Gimesia benthica: one gene and its partner. The protein of the gene in region 1 interacts with the protein of each later gene in a pairwise test. Links are inferred from orthologs where the notes say so. Each region holds a gene or a part of one and is shown on either strand. Other genes may lie near its edges.

Region 1 (10,987 bases):
GCTGGTACCGATGTTGTTGGTACGTCCGCCGGCCCAGATGGCAGCGTATGGCTGCTGAGTGACAGTTCCAGTGAACTGGAAGGCACGTTCGCCAACCAGAATTGTGTTGGATGTTCCGTCAGTGAAATCACGGAATCGGACGCTACTACGGGGGTAGAAGGTCCCCTTATCCTGATAGGTAGTAACAGGGGTACCGGTCAGAGCAGCTACGTGACCAGAAACGGCTGGATAGCTGAGAGAGCCGTAACCGCTGGGAACGCTGTCAGTTCGCTGGTTGTTGATCACAGGTACGACAGACGATGGGCAGCGGTAAACAGGAATTGCTGTTTGTAAAGCGGGCTGACCGTTGTAGGTGGTGTTTGCTGCGGGAAGCAGTAGGCCACCATTCGGGTTGAGTGTATTGTAGAGTGGTGCCTGATCGACAAATGGGAGCAGGAAGGTAGACCATGCCCAGGTAAAGTCAGTTGAGCTGCTGGTCTGGTTGACATAACCGAGAGGGAAAACAGTGTGAGTATCGGCGTAGTTGTGAATAGCGATGCCGATCTGCTTCAGGTTGTTCTTGCAGGTAGAACGACGAGCTGCTTCACGGGCCTGCTGTACAGCTGGCAGAAGCAGTGCAATCAGGATTGCGATGATGGCAATCACGACAAGTAACTCAATCAATGTGAACCCACGCTTTGAGGTTCCTTTACGACTCTTCATCTTAACTCCAGTTTGTCTTAGGGTTGGGTTTAGAGGGCGCCTGCTTGAACTGCCTGTGCAGTCGAACTGCCAATCCATCTGCGAGCAAATTGGTAGACTTCACAGTCTGGATGGATAGCAATCGCAGTAGAAAAATATACCTGCGATGAAGAGGAAACAAGCACTGCTTGTTCTTAGTTTAAGAAAAAATTAAAATATTTTTTCGGCAGGAGACAAGTGTGTATACTTTTGCCTCAAGTCCCTGTTTTTCAGGTGTTTATTTTGCTGAAATTTATCAGGAAATTTGTTTTTTTGACGAACGTGGAATTCTGTGCATAGGGGTGGACCCTATATTTCTGGAAATATTGGCATGCAATTTTTTCAACGACGCAGGCGTTCAAATCGGGCCAATGCCATTAGCGGAAAATAGGTGCGGTACAGGTGGTATTTGAGATAGAAGACCTTGGGGAAGCCTGTTCCGGTAAATGGTTCTTCGTCCCAGTTACCGTCATTCTTCTGGGTTTCCAGCAGGTAGTGAATACCTCGGCGAACTGCAGCTGAGTCAATTTCTCCCGCTGCCATCAAGCCCATTAGAGCCCAGGCGGTCTGAGAAGGCGTAGCCTCTCCCTGTCCGCGTAAAGAGGGATCAGCGTAGCTGTCAGCTGTCTCGCCCCAGCCACCACTGGGTTGCTGTTTTGACTTCAACCAGCCCACTGCGCGGACAATTCGAGGGTCGTCCGCGGGGATTCCAATCTCAACCAGACCGACAATCGATTGCCAGGTACCATAGAGGTAGTTGATTCCCCAGCGTCCGTACCAGCAGTGATCGTCTTCCTGCTCGCTCCAGACGTACTGAATCGCGCGTTGCGTAGCGGGGTGGTTGATGGGGAGCTGGACATCGGCGAATGCTTCCAGGACCCGGGCCGTTAAATCGGCGGTACTCGGGTCCACCATCGCATTGTGATCGGCAAAGGGAACCTGTGTGAATAATTCCCGGTCATTGTCCCGGTCAAATGCGCCCCATCCGCCATCTTTGTTCTGCATTCCCAGGACCCAGTGCACGCCCCTGCGGATGGCGCCAATCATTGGTTGTAACAGTTCCAGGTCGGCAAAGGCCTGTTCGCGCGACTCACTTCTGCCTGCGACAATCGCTTCTGTATCCAGGTCTTCTTCGTAGGGATTCCATTCAGGATTGACCAGGAAGTCGGTCAGCCATTGATCCTGTTTGAGGTTTTTGGGCAGACAACGACGCAGGGCCATGATGACCATCGTTGTGTCATCGACATCGGGGTAAAACTCGTTGTTGAATTCAAAGTACCAGCCGCCGGGAGTCTGGGATTTGCTTGAATTAACCCAGTCGCCCGGAATTCTGGCTTCCTGGGAGAGCAGCCATTTTACGCTCTGACGGATGGCCGGATGACGATTGGAGACGCCTGCTTCCCGAAGTGCGATCGTGCTGATGGCGGTATCCCAGACGGGGGATTTACAGGGCTGCAGGCGGATGCGGTCGCCGTCTTTGATCTGTAGTTTTTTGAGTTCTTTCAAGGCACGCTGGATATCAGGACTGCTTTCATCCTCTCCAAGACATTTTAAAGCGATCACGGTCCAGATGATTGGAGGAAAAATGGCTCCGAGTCCATCGCTGTGATCGAATCGCTCCTGCATCCATTGATAGGCTTTATTGACTGCCCGTTTACGAAAAGGCTTGATCCCCAGGTTTTCGACCAGTTTGAAGCCCTGGTCGACGACTTGAAAGAAGCGGTGCCAGTCGAACCAGGTTTTTTTCTTGAGGGAATCGAGTGCCTCTGATTTCGGGACGTTTCGAGGGTAGTTCTCTGGGGAACCTGTAAACAGTTCGTTGATCCCCTGCTCTTCCGGAAGTGTGACCGAGGGGCGATATTCCCAGAGAATACTGAGAGGAACCAGAATGGTTCGGGACCAGGCCGACATTTCAAAAATGTTGAATGGCATCCAGCGTGGAATCAGCATCAGTTCGGGAGGGACAGCGGGGCATTTCGAATAGGGGATCACTCCCAGAAGTGCCAGGTAAAACCGTGTGAAGCTGTTGACGGCTTCGACCCCGCCTGCTGACAGAATCGCTTTACGAGCCCGTTGCATGTACTCAGCGTCGGGCGAATGGCCCGTCAGTTTCAGGGCAAAATAGGCTTTTACTGCAGCACTGATTTCAATGGGGCCTTCGGGGTACATGTTCCAGCCCCCCTCGGGCATCTGGATATCCAGCAGGTAATTGGCACACTGGATCGCTTCTTCGCTGTGCTGTTTACCGAGGAATGCGAGGAGCAGAATGTACTCTGATTCGAGAATTGAGTCTCCTTCCAGTTCGCCGCACCAGTAGCCGTCGGGATCCTGCAGGGAGAGCAGATAATCGCGTGAGCGGGCGATGCCCTTCAACAATTGATCGGGGTGATCAAAGGGGGCTGCTTCCGTACTCGGAAAAATCTTGAAGGTGGGGGTGGTTTCGTTTTCGGCTGCCGAGCTGTTGGAAAGATCGCTGGCACGCAGTCTGCCTGAATTCATTTCAGGTGCTCCCTGACTCTAAGATAATGGATTCCATTCCCGCAGATTGAGCAGGCCTGTACGCCGTGCGCTCAATCCGAAGGCGGAATCATACGTTGGGAGCGTTATTCTTACAACCTCAATCCAGATAAGGGCTTTGTGAAATTCACAAAACCCTCCTGGGGTGATAATATAGCGGGCTCAGCAGGACTCGGTTTGTCCTGCCAGTTCGGGGGCTTCAGTGGATGCATCCATTTCGTGGCCCGATACAATGACTTCGAATCCGAGATCAGAAATCATTTCATAATCTGCTTCTGCGGCCTGCCCTTTGGTTGTGAGGTAGTCGCTGACGAACATGGAATTCGCAGCATAGAGCCCCATGGCCTGCATCGAACGCAGGTTTACTTCGCGTCCGCCTGCAATTCGGATTTCCGTTGAGGGATGAACCATGCGGAACAGGCAGAGTGCCTTGAGGCAGTGACGGGGGTCGAGCTCATCTACTGCTTCCAGTGAAGTACCTTCGATGGAATTCAGGAAGTTGACCGGGATCGATTTGGTTTCCAGGGTACGCAGCTCAAAAGTGGCATCGACTATGTCTTCCAGTGTTTCTCCCATGCCGACAATCAGTCCGCTGCAGAGTTCCATTCCGGCTTCCCTGGCCACTTTCAGAGTATTCAGGCGATCTTGATACGTATGGGTGGAGCAGATCTTGTCGTAGTATTCGCGGCTGGTGTTCAGGTTGTGATTGATCCGGTTCACGCCGGCCTGCGAAAGACGCTGTGCCTGCTCTTCATTAAGCAGTCCCAGGCAGCAGCAGATGCGAAGGTCGTATTCTGATTTGATTTTCTCTACCACACTGGCAACGTGCTCCACTTCTTTGTCGGTGGGGCCACGTCCACTGGCGACGATACAGTAAGTACCTGCTTTAGCTTCATCGGCGGCCTTGGCGCCCTCGAGCAGCTTCTCTTCATTCAGCATACGGTACTTAGGAATGTCTGCCTTGGATCCGCGGGCTTGTGAGCAGTAACCGCAGTCTTCTGGACAAAGTCCGCTCTTGGCGTTTTTGAGGTAATAGAGTTGAACCTGTTTCCCAAAGTATTTTTGCCGTACCCGATAGGTGGCTGCCAGCAGTTCCAGAAGCTCATCGTCAGATGAATTTAAGATTTCCAGACCCTCTTCACGGGTCAGCTGATAACCGGATAAAACCTGGTCCGCCAGCGACTGCCAGCGAGAAGAAGATGCGGGAACCTGAGTGCTCATTAAAAAAGATCTTTCAGTAGTAAACAACGTTGGTATCACTGGCTGAAGTGCCAGCCTCTTAATTACGCTTCTTCACCCGCCTGAATTACGGTGTGTGGATTTCTGTATAGAGAAAATGCAACAGAAGGTGAATCTTGAGCGTCCTGCCTGAATTCGCAAGATCAGAGGCAGAAGCCATGTGCCTCTATGATAGGCGAAATAGATGAGAGTACAAGTTTCGGAGTGGCATGGAAGCGTAACTGACGGGATAAACGGAAGTTTTGATCAGTAGGAAGTGCGGATCCATTTTTGATTCACTTCGCCGGAGTCATCCCGCAGTGTGAACATTTTGTTCTCAATGCTGTGAATTTCCCGGACAAATTCTTCTCCCCAGAGTTGTTTGATGTAATCTACTTTACTCTCTGGACTTCCGCCAATGGTTCGCAGTGTCAGTTTCCCCTGATTGAGGCTCCACTCAATATTGATCGTGACCCGGTCTCCCAGGACAGCAGTCCAGAGTCCCTGAGGTTCGACGATCATCGTCGCCTTGCCGTTCTCTTCGATGGTAAGGATCTGTCGGCTGGTGCTTTTGGTCTGCTCCCAACGTCCAACGAGCCGGGTCAGAATCTCTTCGGGAGTCAACTGTGAAATCATCTCGCCAGTAATGACGTCCGATTCTTGAGCCTGAGATACAGGCTTTTGAGGGGAATTCGCTCTCTCACACTCTGGTTTTACACGAGGTGGAATCTGCTGCAGAACGGCCTGACGGGTTTGCAGTGGCTGACGGGATTCTCCTGTCTGCTGGTTTGCCCTGGTTGCAGAAAACCAGAACGGTGCTGAGAGTCCTGTCAGCGCCAGCAAAAGTATTCCCGATGTTTTTTTAACCATTTTTTCTTCCTGAATGTGCAAATTTACCGTATCGGTAGCGCAACTATATCTTATTTTCGGTTCGTCTGGAGCCCCGGATTTCTTAAAAATCAGTCGAAAACAGCACTTTTAAACGGTTTGTCGCTGCAACGGGCTTAGCGACCGATACTTCCGCCAATCGCTTTTTTCTTCACGACAGGAGTGTGAAAGTGGATATGACTTTCACCAATCGTGGCTTTCAGGCGGTTTTCGAACTCCTCGCTGCAGGACACGCGAAGATTACCGGGCGGGTTCAAGACGTACCTCAAGCTCGTATCCGGCTTTTCCTGGTCCACGGAATCGACGACCAGAATAACCTCGGTTTGTCCTGGAAACTGCGTCAGCACATCATGTACATTGACCATATCCTGTCGCGTGTGGACTCCTCGTTTGAAGTTAATCGCCAACCGGTCGGTAAACTGTTTGCGGGCGTCGTTGAGAGTCAGTAACTGGTCCACTATTACGTTGGGCTCCCTGCCCCGTTTGTCTATCTTACCCTTGATGATCACCATGGCTTCCATCTTGACCTTTTCCCCGAAGCGAGCGAACTGTTCGGGCCACATAATGCAGCGTACCAGGCCGTGCGGATCTTCAAAGTCAAAGTTTACGTACCGGGTGTGACCGTTCTTACTGGGTTTCTTGGTGGCAGCATTTTTGATGGAGGAGACCATGCCGGCTAGAATGACTTCGTCCCGGTCTTCCATTTCTGCGAGTTCATTCGTTCTATTCTGCGCGTACTTGGTCAAGGCATCACCCATTTCAGCCAGGGGATGTGAAGTCAGGTAAAAACCAAATACTTCCTTTTCAGCGGCGAGTTTCTGTGCCCTCGACCAGTCTTCGGCTTCTGGTAGCAGTGCCTCATCTGCAGAATCGGATTCATCACTGGCAGGCTCATCGCCGAACAGGCTTTTCTGCCCGCGTGCGCGGTCCTTGTGAATCTTGAGAGCCGACTGCACTGCTCTTTCTACAGTCAGCATTAATTGTGCCTGATTGCCGCCCAGGCTGTTCAAGGCACCAGCTTTGATTAGTGTTTCCAAGGTGCTGCGGTTTAACGATTTGGGGTCGACACGTTCGCACAGGTTATACAGGCTGCTGTATTGACCGTTTTCTTCCCGTTCTTTCACTACTTCTTCGAGGGCCTGCTCCCCGACCCCCTTGATGGCGCCCATGCCGAAACGAATCTTTTCGCCATCGACACTGAATTCCACATCGGACCGGTTGATGTCCGGTGGCAGAACTTCAATTTTCATTCTGCGGCAGTCATCGACATGCTCGTTGATTCGCTCATGGCTCTCCATCCCACAGGAAAGCAAGGCGGCCATGAATTCTTTGGGATAATGCGCTTTAAGGTACGCAGTTGCATAGGCTACCCCCCATAAGCTGTGGAGTGCGATTTATTGAAACCGTAACCGGCAAATTTTTCGATCATGTCGAAGAGTTCGATTGCCAGTTTTTCATCCATGTCCCGTTCTTTGGCACCTGCGATGTACTGGTCTTTGAACTCTGCGATGATTTTGAGCTTCTTCTTGCTGATCGCTTTAATACAACGATACGCGGCAGAAAGCTCAATCCCTCCGACGCGGTTCAGAATCCGCATCACCTGTTCCTGGTAAACCATCACGCCATAGGTTTCTTCCAGAATTTCATCCACGATCGGATGAACTTTAGGGATCGGAATCCGGTTGTGTTTCACATCGACGTACTGCATCACCATCCCCCCTTCCAGAGGACCCGGGCGATACAGGGCCGACGTAGCGATGATGTCCTGGAACTTGTCCGGCTTCATCTTGGTCAGCAGGTCACGCATTCCTCCACTTTCCAACTGGAAAATGCCCTTTGTTTCTCCGCGTTGCAGCAGGGCAAACGTTTCTTCATCGTCCAGAGGAAGCTGGTGCGGATTGATTTCAATCCCACAATGCTTCTTAACGTTCTGAACGGCTTTGTCCAGAATAGTGAGGTTTCGCAGACCGAGGAAGTCCATCTTGAGCAGCCCCACCGATTCCACGGTAGGACCATCCCACTGGGTGATAATGTCCGTTTTGCCGGTGATTGTCTGCAGGGGGACGACTTCAGAAAGTGGCAAGTCGGCGACCACCACTCCCGCAGCGTGGGTCCCTGCACTGCGGCAGAGACCTTCCAACTGCATAGCGAGATCAAGCAGCTGTTTTACTTCCATATCCTGGTCGTAGGCGGCTTGCAGATCGGGACTTTCCTTGATGGCATCTTTGATCTTGATCCCCAGTGAATCGGGAACCATCTTGGCAATTTCGTTGACGCGCGCGAGGGGGACGCCCAGCGCACGGCCGACATCACGGATGGCGGCTTTGGCCTTGAGTGTACCGAACGTTCCGATCTGGGCCACGCTGCGTTCGCCGTATTTCTTTTTGGTGTAGTCGATCACCAACTGACGGCGGTCACGACAGAAGTCGATATCGATATCGGGCGGTTCGGTACGGCTGGGGTCGAGAAATCGTTCGAACAGGAGATCGTACTTCAGGGGGCAGACCTGCGACATTCCCAGAAGGAAAGCTACAATGGCTCCACAAGCCGAACCACGGGCCGTACAGGGGATCTTCTCACTTTCAGCAAAGACGACAAAGTCCCACACGATCAGGAAGTAACTGGAGTAACCCATCTGCTCGATGACGCCCAGTTCCTTGTTAAGACGATCCCAGTGCGCCTGGCTCAATTCATCACCGTACTTGAGGGGCAGGCGTTCTTCACAGAGTTTGCGCAGATACTGAGTGTCTGTCATGCCATCCGGTGGCTGGAATACCGGGTAGAATTTTTTGTCCGACATCTGAATGTCGACCCGCTCGGCAACCTCCTGTGTGCGGGCAACCGCATCCTCAAAGCCGGGGAACGCGTTATACATTTCTTCCTGAGTACGGACGAAGAACTGGTCTCCTGTCATTTTCATCCGTTTTTCATCACTTACGACCGCACGCGTACTTACGCAGAGCAGTACGTCCTGGGCAACAGCATCTTCCTGTTCGACATAATGCGCATCGTTGGTGGCAACCAGTGGCAGGCCCATTTTGTTGGCCAGTTCGACTGTGCCTTCCATACACTGCCGCTGAATCTCCAGACCGGCATTCTGGATCTCCATATACACGCGATCGCCGAATACTTTTTCATACCAGGCGCATAGCTTTTCAGCCTCTTCCCAGTCTTCTCCCAGAATATGGTGCGACAGTTCGCCTGCGGCACAGCCTGTCAGCAGGATCAGTCCGTCGCTGTGGGCTTCCAGGATCTCCTTGTCGATTCGCGGCTTATAATAAAAGCCTTCAAGGTAAGACATGGATGAGAGTTTGATCAGGTTTTCGAACCCCTGACGATTCTGGGCCAGCAAGGTCAGGTGAAAACTGGCCTCTTTCATCCGCGAAGCCCCCTTTTCGAAACGGCTGCGGGGGGCAATATACGCTTCCAGACCCAGGATCGGATTGACTTCCTGACTCCGGCAATGGCTATAAAAGTCCATCGCTCCGTACAGGTTGCCGTGGTCGGTGATTGCCAGCGAGTTCATGCCTGCTTCTTTGATCTTGCTGACCATTTCCGGAATGCGGCTGGCGCCATCCAGCATGCTGAAATGAGTGTGACAATGCAGGTGAGCAAAAGGACGTGTGTCGCTCATGAGTTTCCGTGCTCCCATATGATGGCTGCCGTCCAGGCAGTTATTGGCTTGCGCAGTGAGAGATATCTAAGGCAGGACACTGGGGAGAATTCCACGACAGTGCTCCAGTTAATGAGTGTATTTGGAATATTGGGTTTGTCAATCTACCTTACGCTACTGAGGTTTGGGTTTTTGATATGGACGAGCTTTGATGTTAAAAGCCTGGGAATTCAGGGCGTCTCTTTTCAGGCGACCAGATCCTGAAAGCTGCTGCAAGCTTGACTGACCTGAATCGTCAGGTGGCTTAGATCCAGAGATTGATGTACCAGTTTACGCCATCTGCGAGGGGCGGACAGAGGTCACAGGCCAGTAAGAGTGGCATATAGAATGCGGCGAAGAATGGGGAGCTCATTGAGTGGTACGAAGCAAACCATTGCCAGAACAATGGACCGATGGAAAGGATGTATATCGTCAGGAAAATAGCCAGTTGAATCAGATAGCTGATGATATACCGCCGCCGACTCCGCTGGGGGAGATTTGTTTCTGTCTCTGGCAGATCGGGTGCAGACGTCAGTTCACTTTCCATGTGGCTATTCTAAGCTTGAAGAGAGAGTCGGGTCAAATACCCATTCTCTGGAGATCTATAAAAACAGGTATTTTCACAGGGAATTCACAAGTAAGAGTTACCCTGGCAATTTCTGATGTTCTCGAAACCAGTCAATAGTCTCTGACATGGCTTCTTGATAGGTCGTCTGTGGTGCATAGCCCAGCTCATGCTGCGCTTTGAGCGTGCTATAGTCCAGATTCAATCCCAGAAACTTGATACGTGCCTGAGAGAGGATGGGGGCCTGTTTCTTTCCCAGCAGACGCCAGAGTCGCTCAAGCAGTTTCGCGAGGTGCCGGGCTACCGACAGTGGGACTACTTTTTCTGGTGACTTGTATCCGGCCTGTTCTGCGATCGTTGAGATGAACTCCCGTTTGCTGACCAGGGTAACGTCGGTGATATTGTATATCTGACCGACGGCCTGTTCCTGATTCAATGCGAGAAAGATAGCATCCACCAGGTGTTTCACATAGGTGTTATTCATCAGTTTCTCAGGAGAGCCGAGATATGCAAACTGACCAGACTGGAGTCGCTCCAGAATTCGGGGCAGAACGGTCCGGTCGCGGGGGCCATAAATGAATCCGGGACGCAAAATGGTATATGGAATCGACTGTTGCTGGAGCAGTTGCTCTGCTTCGATTTTGCTCAAAGTGTAACCATCAATGCCGGATGCATGAGGGGGCTCGGTTTCATCAGTGCCATGATGATCACGGGCTGCATAAACGCCCAGGGAGCTGATATGGATAAATCGCTGTAGCTTACATTGTTCCTGGAGAGCTGCGATCAGGTTCATTAAACCGGTAACGTTGGTCTGACGGTATTCTTCGACCTTACCCCAGTCTCCCACTTTGGCGGCGGTATGTACGACCTGGGTAACGCCCGAGAGCTTGCCTTGAAGAGTTTCGGGACGGGTCAGGTCGCCTTCAATCAGTTCTGCCCCCTGCTCTTGCAGGAATGACGCCTGCTCTACAGAGCGGACCAGAGCGGTGACTGGTTGACCGAGTTCTAGCGCCCGCTGGATCACCTGGCTGCCTACCAGTCCGGTCGCACCTGTAACAAGCAGTTTCTCCTCAGCTGGATTTATCATGTCTGGCCTCCCTGCCGATGCGGCATTATGGTGTTATGGTTTCAGCCTATGGTTTTGAGAGCGGCGATGATTTTGGCTGAACGAGGACCCAGTCCGCTGAATTCGAAGCGACGAGCGGTTTCTGAGGCGTGTGTGATCGTGATCTGCAAGACATCACGGGGCAGCACTTCTGAAACTTTTTCCGCCCATTCAATCAGGCATACTCCCTCTGCATACAATAATTCGTCTGCTCCCAGTTCCAGGAATTCGTCTGTATCTTTGAGACGATAGGTGTCGAAGTGGTAGAGCGGAAGTTGACCTTCGTACTCTTGCACCAGTACAAAGGTGGGGCTGTTTACTT
Region 2 (10,878 bases), 280 kb from region 1 along the record:
AGATAGGACATCGCATTTTTAATGGTGTCGATTGAGTAGCCGGTCTTTCGCTGAATGACAGGCAACCGGTTTTGTCCCAGATCTTCCAGGTGTGACGTGATCAGGGTGACCAGCACATCGCGATAGGGAGCGTCCGGCTTAAGTTGCAGGAGCAGACACTCTTTCAAATCCCGCGCCCCCACGCCGGGAGGATCACATTTCTGAATGAGGTGCAGGGCGGTTTCGGCCTCTTCCTGCGAAATTGGTTTTCCATAGACCTGCACGATCTCGGGCAGGGAACTCTGCAACCGACCATTATGGTCGAGGTTCTGAATCAGATATTCGCCGAATTCCTTGATCTCGTGAGAACAGGAGAAGTAATGAAACTGTTCCAGCAGGTATTCATTGATGGTCTGCTGGCGTTCTGAAATATTGGCGACCGCATCGTTGTTGCGCTCGATGTCTTCGCTGATCCGGTTCGACGAAGGCTTGGTCGCCGAAGTCACATTATCTTCCGGCCACTGTTCTGCCATCTCGAGCAGTCGTTCGAAATCGGACTCGTTGTTGGTTTCGTTGCCGGCGACCATCTCTTTTTCGTCGAGCTTGTAACTGTTGGCATCGTCGTCAGCCTGACTCCGCATCAGTTCCGTTTCGGTGTCCGTCGTCCCTTCAGTATCACTGACCCGTTCCAAACAGACGTTCTCTGCCAGTTCCTGGTCAATGCGTTCCTCCAACGCCTGTAACGGGAGTTGCAGAATCTCCATGGACTGGATCATCCGGGGAGCCAGCTTCATCTGCTGGCCCAGTTTCATTTGTTGTGAAATATTCAGATGCATATATTATCCGAATTCAAACTCATCATGGTTGTTAAAAGAAAACAAATGAAAATGAAAACCTAGAACCTTTGTCGTCCCTGCAAGGCATCCGCCAACATCTCTTTATTCGCAAATTCCAGGACGCTGCCGGAAGCGATTCCGCGCGCCAGCCTGGTAATCTCTACATTTTCGTGTTCGAGCAGATTCGAAATGTAGAGAGCAGTCCCGTCCCCTTCCAGGGTCGGGTTGGTAGCCATAATAATTTCCTGTACGCCATCCTGCTTGACCCGGCGCACCAGGGCGTTGATCGTCAGATCATCGGGGCCGACTCCTTCCAGGGGAGAAATTCGTCCCTGCAGCACATGATACACACCCTGAAACGAACTGGTGGCTTCCAGTGAAACCACATCCCGGGGCTGTTCGACAACACAGACCAGTTTTTTATCCCGTCGTGAATCAGCACAGATGCTGCAGACGTCCTGTTCGGTCAGGTTAAAGCAGATCTTGCAGGGATGAATCGCCTGTTTTACGGCAATGATGGCATCCGCCAGTTGACGCGCTTCGGCCTCGGGAATCGAGAGGACATAGTGCGCCAGACGTTCCGCCGACTTGCGACCGATTCCGGGCAGCGTAGCAAACTGGTCAATCAATTGCCCCACGCTGGAACCATAAGGATGAGACTGATTCTCTCTTCCACGAAACGCCATAAAAGTGAACTCTTTATAATGAGAAATCGACGAACGAAGCCCAGCGATACCTGGCTGGAAATCAGGGGGAGGGGAACCTCAGCCTACGAATTGGGATTGAACTTGGACAATGCCTCATCGAGACCGGGGATGTTTAGCCCTCCTGTGATTTGAGCCATTTCTTCCGCTGCACCCTCGCGGGCTTTATCGAGAGCGGCATTGGTTGCTGCTGTGACCAGATCTTCCAGCATTTCCTTGTCACCGCTCTCCAGCAGTGTCGGATCAATGGTGACACCCAGAATTTTCTGCTGGCCGTTGGCTTCTACAGTCACCATGCCACCACCTGCGGCGCCTTCGAACTTCAGCTTGGCCAGTTTGTCCTGCATTTCCTGCATCCGTCCCTGCATTTCCGAAAACTGCTTCATCATGCCGGCCAGATTTCCCAGTCCTTTGAACATGGCTATGATTCCTCTTTTTTCTCTTCCGTTTTGACTTTTAAGACATCCACTCGCACGCTCTGGGCATTAAACACAGTCAGTGCCTCTTGCAGAAATTCATCTCCAGCAGGTGCCAGATCTCGTTTTTCCACCCGTTTTTTTTGTGCTAGTGAGTTATTTTCGTCTGCGGCATCTTCTGCTTCTGCTGGTTCCTGAACAATCAGACGGATCTTGGCCCGCTCTCCTGTCAGTTTCTCCAACGCTGCTTCGAGTTTGACCATCATTTCAGGTCGTTCGCAGTACTGTTTGGCAAAATTATAGCTCTTGGAGAATTGTAAATCCAGCTGTTTCGGCCCAGAAATTGCTATTGACGCCACCCCCTTCAGGGAGTCTTTCAACAGATCCCCTGTATTTTCAATAAGTTGCGACAACAGTAAACTTTCCATCCCAGCCCGGAGTGGAATCAAATCCCGGGTAGGAGGTGGGCTTTCAATTGAATTTGACGCTACAACCGATTGATTTTCATTTTTTTTTTCAATTTTTTTTTGATCGACAGCCGGTTGAGGAGCCGGTTCCGGACGGGAAGGGGTTTCCCGGGGAGGGGGAGCAGGAGCTGAAACCGGGGCTGCAGAGACTGCGGGACGGGGGGCGGCGGCCATCGCTGGGACTGCCCCGCCTGATTTCACAAACGCACACAACTGGTCGAGGTCTTCCAGCAGAGACATCCGGATCAACGCCAGCTCGACCAGGGCACGACCATGGCTGGCGCGGAACATTTTATTCCGCGCTTCATTCAAAACCTGAAACGCTGCCAGGCAGGTATGAATTCCCCAGACTTCCGCCTGTCGTTGCAGGCTCTCCCGATTATTTTCCGAGATGGCCAGCAGCGTAACATCATTGGCGCCACTCGCCACGACCGACAGATCGCGCAGGTAATTCAGGAGCTGATCAACCAGCTCATTCAGCTGCACGCCTGAGGTCAGGGCTGCATCAAACAGTGAGAGCGCTACATCCCGCTTTCGCTGCATCAACGCATCCAGTAGTCCAATCAAACGCTCATCACTGGCAGTCCCCAGGATACGGTGCACACCTTCTGCCGTCAGTTTATCTTCACCAAACGACAGCAGCTGGTCAAAAATGGACTGGCTGTCCCGCATTGAACCGCCGGCCCGCCGGGCAACCAGCTGGATGGCATCATCGGCAACTGTGACCCCTTCTGCTTCCGCGATCTGTCTGAGTCGTTCACAGATACTCGTCTCTTCGATATACCCGAAATCGAACCGCTGACAACGGGACAGAATCGTATCGGGTAACTTATTGGGCTCGGTCGTACAGAAGATGAATTTAACGTTCGGAGGCGGCTCTTCCAGCGTTTTCAGCAGGGCGTTGAAGGCCTCTTTGGTCAGCATGTGCACTTCGTCGATGATGTAGATCTTGTATTTGGATCGCATCGAACGCACATTAACATTGGCCCGCAGCGAGCGGATATCATCAATCCCGCGGTTCGACGCACCGTCGATTTCCAGAACGTCGACATCGCTGCCTGTCGCTATGTTCTGACAGATTTCGCACTCGCCGCAGGGGATTCCATCCTGCGTGTTGGGACAGTTCAAAGCCTTGGCTAAAATTCGGGCCATCGACGTTTTACCGACTCCGCGGGCTCCGGTAAACAGGTAGGCGTGTGCGACCCGGTCTCCCCGGATGGCGTTCTGCAGCGCCCGGGCAACCATTTCCTGTCCCACCACTTCCGAGAAGTTTTGCGGGCGAAAACGACGGGCCAGCACGGTGTACTGTAGCGATTGTTTGGACATGCGTAACTTCAGGAATCGAAATCAAATAGAGGCATTGTTTGGCAAACGGCAATCGTCTGACTGCTCAAACATCTACAATAGGAGACTCCGGGCTGTTTATCCAGTGAGAGAGTAGCCCTGATTGAGATCTGCATCGCGAATCGACACGGGAAATGAAAACAGGGGCGAAATACTGCCCCCTCGTACACCTGGAATAAACCGCTGTGGGCTGCTTCGGTTAAGATCTGACCCGGTCAACGACTACCCCACCATACTCGGGGACAGCATTCCGCCCCTGAATTGATAGCGTATCAACGCGTGAACCATGCATTATGGAGCTAATTTTCCAATCGTCAACCCACTGCCATTTGATTTCCGACGCGGAATCATCGAAAATCAAAAAAACCTGTGATAATCCGCACCCATATATCAGAAACCGATTATGAATCTGTTCCAGACACCACCTCAAACCATCGCAGACACACAACAGGCCCTCAAGGCAGGCACGCTCTCGTGCCGCGAACTTCTGGAACAATGCTTCCGAAAAATCGATGCGGAAGAAGATGTCATCCACGCCTGGGCTTACCTTGATCGTGTGTCCGCCTTTCAACAGGCCGATGAACTGGACGCGGAAATTCAACGAGGCATCTGGCGGGGTCCGCTGCATGGCATCCCCGTGGGTATCAAGGACATCATCGACGTCAAAGGCATGCCCACCCGGGCCGGGCTGGAATCGCGGGACGAGACGCCCGCCTCCCAGGACGCGATGGTCGTCGCCAACCTGCGTCTGGAAGGAGCGATCTTTCCCGGAAAAACGGAGACGACTCAGCTGGCCTGCTTCGATCCACCACCCACACGAAATCCCTGGAATCAGGACCACACGCCAGGAGGCTCCTCAAGCGGTTCTGCCGCCGCTGTCGCTGCAGGGATGTGCCTGGCGGCAGTCGGTACTCAGACCGGAGGCTCCATTATTCGTCCCTCGGCTTTTTGCGGTATTGCAGGGTTGAAGCCCACTTTCGGTATGGTTGACCGACAGGGCGTCATCCTGCTCTCCGACCATCTGGATCATGTGGGACCGATCGCACAGACGGTGGTTGACCTGGTGATCATGCTGGACTGCATGACCGACCAGGCGACGTATCTGCCTTTATTAATGGAACCCGTTACCGAACCACCGCGAATTGGCTGGCTGTCGGGATTTTTCTCAGAACGTGCGGAGCCCGAGATGCAGCAGGCCCTCATGATGGCTTCTGATGAATTGAACGCCGCTGGTGCACCGATTCGAGAATGTCCGCTGCCAGCCGAATTTGATTCGATTCTGGAAGAACACATGGCATTGATGGGTTATGAAATCTTTCAGCACATGGGCGGGGATTACGACCAGAACCCGGATGACTACGGCCCTGCGATCAGCAAAGTCCTCGAATGGGGCAGAAGGGTCACCCCCGAACGCTATCAGGCCAGTCTGGACTATCAGAATATGATCAGCCAGGTCATGCGACGCTGCTTCGCCCGTTCCGAAATCCTGATCTCTCCCGCCACCTATGGGGTTGCCCCCACCCCGTCAACGACCGGGAATCCCGGAATGAATGCCCCCTGGAGCCTGACCGGCTTCCCGACAATCACCATTCCTGTTGCTGTCAGTGAGACCGGCCTGCCGCTGGGAATCCAGATCACTGGACATCCCGATAAATTTGACGATCTGCTCAAAGCCGCCCAGTGGTGTGAAAACGTCTTAAGACCGGGGTATCTGGAACAGATTAAACAAGGCTGACTTACTCTTTTATCGTTCAAGCATAAAAAAAGCCCTGACCGGTTTTCGCCAGTCAGGGCTTTTTCAATATTTATTCAATGAACGTGTTTACTTCGCGACTACGATGCCGTTCTTACCGGGCTCCGGATCAACTTCCGGCTCGGCGTTCTTCTGAGGAATCCGATCGTTAACATCGTATGCCTGTCCAATGGCCCGCAGTGCTTTGATGGACCACCAGGTAATGTCGAATTCCCATTTGCGGTGACCGGCGGGTGCTACGGAAGGATGAGCGTGGTGATTGTTGTGCCAGCCTTCGCCGTAAGCGACGATTGCGACCCACCACAGGTTCTTGGACTGATCGGTCGTTTCATAGTTGCGGTAACCCCACAGGTGTGTCGCGGAGTTCACAAACCAGGTTGAGTTGTAAACAAATGCCATCCGGGCACACAGGCCCCAGAGCAGCATTGACCAGGCCATGTACATCCCGCCCATTGCGTATCCAATGCCGAACAGGACGAAGCCGGAACCAACCACCCAGAGTCCGTAGGTCTTTTCGAAGAACTGCAGCATCTTGCGATCTTTCATGTCGGGCACATAGTGCTCGAAGAACTTCTGGTTGACTTCCTTGCTGCGATACACGAACAACCAGAGCAGGTGAGACCAGAAAGTTCCCTCAAACGGAGAGTGGGGATCACCGTGCTTGTCAGATTTCTGGTGATGCAGGCGATGAGTCGCGGCCCAGGTCAGCGGTGAACCTTCACCCGACAGCACGCCACAGAGCAGCACGAAGAACTCAGCAGGAGCACGCAGCTTCATCGATTTATGTGAGAGGTAACGGTGGTAGCCCAGGCAGATGCCAATACTGGCGGTGGCCCAGTGCAGTACCAGACAGGTCACGACGGCCTGCCAGGAGATGAAGAAAAACGCCGCGACAGCACCGATGTGAATGCCTGCCATCCACAACAGAATGACCCAGTCCACATTGCTCCATTTCAGGTTCTCTTTGTGGAACTTGCAAATGATCTGCTCGCGCTCTTCGCGTTTTTTGGATTTCTTCGGCTGAGCTGTAACCGTGGATTGATTCTCAGGAGGTTGCTCTAAGATGACACTCGCCATGATATCCTCATCGTTTCGTTAGGTATCTTGATGGTTTATTTGCAGAAACCAGACTTCCACTGATCTCTCACTTCCACGGAATTCTAACAATGAGGTCGACACGAGGTGTCTGGTAAGGGTCATATAATTGTCAAAGTTATGTCAAAGTAAAAAAAAGTCTGCAATTTCAGGACTTCGAACCCGAAAACCCTTAAGAAATCTCACACTTGTCCACTCGACTACTCCGACATTTCTTCCGGCATGAAGCGATAGCCGGCCCCACGTACGGAAACAATGTGCACTGGTTCGGCAGGATTGCTCTCGACCAGTTTTCGCAGCCTCAGCACGAAATTATCGATCGTGCGGGTCGTCACAAAGGCAGATTGCTCGCCCCAGACGTCGTCCAGAATCTGGGCTCGCGTCAGCACCATTCCCTCATGCTCGATGAAATACTGGAGCAGCCGCAACTCCAGATTGGTCAGGCTTTTCCTCTCGCCATCGACTTCGATTTCAAATGCTTCAAAGTCCACCGTCACATTACCGAACTGGTATTCCTTGGGCATCTTCCGCGTCGTGACTGGTGCTTTCTGGACCAGACTTTTCCGCTTGAGCAGGTTCTTGACCCGGCTCAAAAGTTCGGGCAGGGCGAACGGCTTCGTCATATACTGATCGGTCCCGCAATCGAAAGCGTAGGCCTTGTCTTCACTCAGCTCGCGGGCACTGAGAACCAGGATTGGCACGACTTCGTCGATCCGGCGGATCTCCTTGGCAATTTCATATCCGCTCATTCCCGGCAGCATCAGGTCCAGTACGACCAGGTCAATACTCTCCCCGTCCGACTCATAGCATTCTTCGAAATGACGGATCGCAGTCGGACCGTCCTCGGCAGTCAGTACCGCATAACCTTCCTGTTCGAAGTTGAACTTTAAACCCTGTGCGAGTGCTTTTTCGTCTTCAACAACAAGTAACTTCATTCTTCCGCTTTCCCTGGCAAATCGATGGCAAATACGCTCCCGGGCTGGTCCAGTCGATCATGTACGGTGACTTTACCGCCCAGCAGATGTACCAGTGTCCGTACAATATACAGGCCCAGTCCCGTTCCTGTTTTGCGCCGCTCCAACTCACTTTCCCCTCGATAGAAGATTTTAAAGATCTCTTTGCGGATTTCCGGATCGACTCCTTCGCCATTATCCATCACTCGGGAAATCACCCGGCCACCACTGCTCACGCGCACTTGAATCTGAACCTTCGGCACTGCACCGCCATACTTGATGGCATTGTCGATCACGTTGCGAAAGATCATTTCCAGTAGAATTCTGCGTGTATGTACCGTGGCGGCCTCGATATCGAACTCGCATACCTGGTCGATATCCAGTTGACGACGATTGCATTCCAGCTTGGCACAGTGGCGAATCAAAGGTTCCAGCAGAATGTCTTCCGGATCGGACTGCATCCCCAGCGCATCCAGACGTTTCACCTCCAGGAGCTGCGAAATCAGATGATCCAGTCGTTCCAGCTCAGTCTTCATCGTGACATAAAATTCGCCTCGCTGCTCATCAGAAAGCTGACGAAGCTGTAGTGTTTCCAGGTAAAGTCTCAGCGAAGCGAGTGGTGTTTTCAGTTCGTGCGTCACACTGTCGATAAAATCAGACTGACGCTGATTCAGGCGAACTTCCTTGATGGTCAGCACGAGATACAGTGAGAGTCCCACCAGAATCAACACGAAGACGACCGTACCGATCGCCAGGGCCGTCCACCAGTAAATTTGCGCCGCCAGAATGATCCAGAACACCATGAGTGCGACATTCAGGATCATCAGTACGACACTTAAGGTGATCGGTAACCGTAATCGTCCCCGCCGCACTTTTCTCATCAGCGTTTCCGTCCCGCGATTAGTAGAACGCGCGTCTGCTGCGACTGAAGACTTCGCCGAGGCAGAGCGTCCCTCATTCTGTTGCTGTTCTGCGGATGACTTCACAGTTTCTTTTCCGATGCGTGTTCCCAAAATTCGACGTCCCGTCATCAACACACCTATATCCATCTTCATGGCTGACTCATCGATTGAGCATGATATCGACGGTCATTCGGAACTCAACGCCATTATAGCGAAGTCTCCTTGAACTGAATATAAGTCGTGCTGTCAATCATCATAACTTCATTTTCACAAATCGCCACTCAGAGTCCAGGTCGGTACAATTTGAGAATTCTCTCTCATTTTCAGGAATATTCAGCCAACCCCGGGTCTCCTAAGAGAGAGCACCTGTATTAAAAAGTTATTCCCGTCTACAGTTTCCTGTCTCGCCGGAAGTGGAGATGAATTTTCACGACACCCAATTTCTGAGCAAGCTGGCCGCAGATGCCATCGTGGTTATTCATTTCGCCTTTGTGCTGTTCGTTCTGATCGGGCAGTTACTGATCATGGTCGGTGCCCTGGCCGGGTGGAACTGGATCCGTAACTTCAAATTCCGTCTGATCCACCTGGGTTCGATTCTGTTCGTCGTAGCCGAATCTCTGCTGGGTATTGTCTGTCCGCTGACCACACTGGAAAAATGGTTGCGCGAACAGGCAGGGGAAACCTCCTACGAGGGCGATTTTATTGCCAGCTGGGTCCATGATGCGCTCTTTTTCGATGCGGCTCCCTGGGTCTTTACGGTCTGCTATACGCTGTTCGGGCTGCTGGTTCTGCTCACATTTCTCTTCGCGCCCCCGCGTCGAAAACCCTCTGTACAGACGCCTGCGGAAGCCTGAATTATCCCGGTTTCCCTCTGCACATCATTTCTTTTCAATCTGATTTTTCGTAAGATTGGGACAGGTTCCAACTGAGGACCCGCCTTGAATTGACCCACCTGTCTATATCACCAGATTGAGAAACAGAAACATGCCAGGATTAGAAAATAAGAAAGTTGTTGTTACCGGGGGAGGGACTGGAATCGGAGAGGCCTGTGCCCTCATACTGGCCCAGGCCGGTGCGGATGTCGTCGTGGGTGGCCGTCGTCAGGAACCACTGGAGAAAGTTGCTGCCAAGGCCGAAGGAAAAGTTGACTACCATGTGATCGATGTCGCCGATCGTGACAGCGTTGCGGCTTTCTTCAAAGCAGCCAACGAGAAACTGGGCCAGATTGACATCCTCGTCCATTGTGCCGGCATCAACTGCCGAGACCGCTCCATGGAAGTTGTCTCCCCGGAAGACTGGGATCGCCTGATGACTGTTAACGCGACCGGAGCTTTCAACTGCATGCAGGCGGTTTTGCCCCAGATGCGGGAACGCCAGGACGGACTGATCATTAATATCTGTTCGATTTCCGGTTTGCGGGCTGCTCTGCTCGGCGGCGTCGCCTATAATGCATCCAAGTTTGCGATGACTGCGCTGGGAACCACCGTCGCCCAGGAGGAAAAAGACCGTGGGATTCGAGTTTCCACCATATACCCGGGTGAAGTTGAAACTCCGATTCTGGACGAACGGCCTGTGCCCGTCAGCAAAGAACATCGCGCCAAAATTCTGCAGCCCGAGGACGTTGCTGCTGCCGTTTTGATGATCAGCCAGTTACCGCCTCGTGCTCACGTTCAGGATCTGACCATCAAGCCGACTACCGCGGCCTTTGTCTGATTGGCTAATTTTAAGTGTGTTCCGCAGGAATCAAGCTGAATGAAGAGTGATCTGGTATTTCCACCGTTTGTGCCGCATCGTCTCTATAAAAATCCTCATTTGCAGACGATCGTGGGGCAGTTTCACTCGCGTGTGAAAACTCCCTATCAGGCAGAGCAGCATTCGTGTCGCCTGCCTGACAGCGACCTGTTAATCCTGCACGATGACTGCCCGGGCCCCTGGAAACCGGGGGACCGCGTGGTGATCCTGCTGCACGGCTTGTCGGGATGTCACCAGAGTTCTTACATGATCCGCCTGGCACACAAGCTGAATGCGCGGGGAGTTCGTGTGTTTCGCATGGATCTCCGCGGCTGTGGGGCAGGGACGGGACTCGCTAAATCTCCGTATCATGCCGGCAGCTTTCACGATCTGCAGGTTGCCATCGAACAGATCGAGTTCATGTGCCCGCGTTCGCCGATCGGCGTCGTCGGCTTTTCGCTGGGTGGCACGATCACACTCAATTACCTTGCCCGTCACAAACCGGGTTCGGAACTTGTCGACCGGGCGCTGGTCCTCAACCCACCACTCCGCCTCGCGGAAAGTGTGCAGGTATTCGGCAAGCCACTCTTTGGTCGCTACCAGCGGCACTTTGTGACGAACCTCATCAAACAGGTCCGCAAGTCGCATCAGTACCAGGAACATACACACAAAATCACGGGCGCAAACTATCCACGCAC

Evidence for each region.
Region 2: the proteins of F1728_RS32820 (region 1) and dnaX interact in binary tests that used the Escherichia coli proteins (3 or more experiments, as listed by UniProt). The link is inferred for Gimesia benthica from one-to-one orthologs.

What each region holds. Positions count from the first base shown.
Region 1 is NZ_CP043930.1:564,119-575,105, reverse strand. Bases 6,344-9,351 are described here. They hold F1728_RS32820 (DNA polymerase III subunit alpha), read right to left. Parts: upstream 8,978-9,351; coding sequence 6,710-8,977; downstream 6,344-6,709. Other genes in these bases: F1728_RS02365 (hypothetical protein), read right to left, coding at 9,261-9,351; F1728_RS32825 (helix-hairpin-helix domain-containing protein), read right to left, coding at 6,344-6,665. Outside these bases: F1728_RS02390 (DUF1559 domain-containing protein), read right to left, coding at 1-702; F1728_RS02385 (terpene cyclase/mutase family protein), read right to left, coding at 1,063-3,219; biotin synthase BioB, read right to left, coding at 3,400-4,458; F1728_RS02375 (hypothetical protein), read right to left, coding at 4,723-5,325; more of F1728_RS32825, read right to left, coding at 5,460-6,343; more of F1728_RS02365, read right to left, coding at 9,352-9,542; F1728_RS02360 (NAD-dependent epimerase/dehydratase family protein), read right to left, coding at 9,640-10,647; tRNA (adenosine(37)-N6)-threonylcarbamoyltransferase complex ATPase subunit type 1 TsaE, read right to left, coding at 10,689-10,987. UniProt on the Escherichia coli protein: DNA polymerase III is a complex, multichain enzyme responsible for most of the replicative synthesis in bacteria. This DNA polymerase also exhibits 3' to 5' exonuclease activity. The alpha chain is the DNA polymerase catalytic subunit.
Region 2 is NZ_CP043930.1:281,959-292,836, forward strand. Bases 1,335-4,233 are described here. They hold dnaX (DNA polymerase III subunit gamma/tau), read right to left. Parts: upstream 3,729-4,233; coding sequence 1,941-3,728; downstream 1,335-1,940. Other genes in these bases: recR (recombination mediator RecR), read right to left, coding at 1,335-1,501; F1728_RS01260 (YbaB/EbfC family nucleoid-associated protein), read right to left, coding at 1,585-1,938; F1728_RS01270 (amidase), read left to right, coding at 4,150-4,233. In the rest of the region: rpoN (RNA polymerase factor sigma-54), read right to left, coding at 1-815; more of recR, read right to left, coding at 875-1,334; more of F1728_RS01270, read left to right, coding at 4,234-5,481; F1728_RS01275 (acyl-CoA desaturase), read right to left, coding at 5,569-6,576; F1728_RS01280 (response regulator transcription factor), read right to left, coding at 6,795-7,529; F1728_RS01285 (sensor histidine kinase), read right to left, coding at 7,526-8,602; F1728_RS01290 (DUF2784 domain-containing protein), read left to right, coding at 8,869-9,303; F1728_RS01295 (SDR family oxidoreductase), read left to right, coding at 9,434-10,162; F1728_RS01300 (YheT family hydrolase), read left to right, coding at 10,202-10,878. UniProt on the Escherichia coli protein: Part of the beta sliding clamp loading complex, which hydrolyzes ATP to load the beta clamp onto primed DNA to form the DNA replication pre-initiation complex.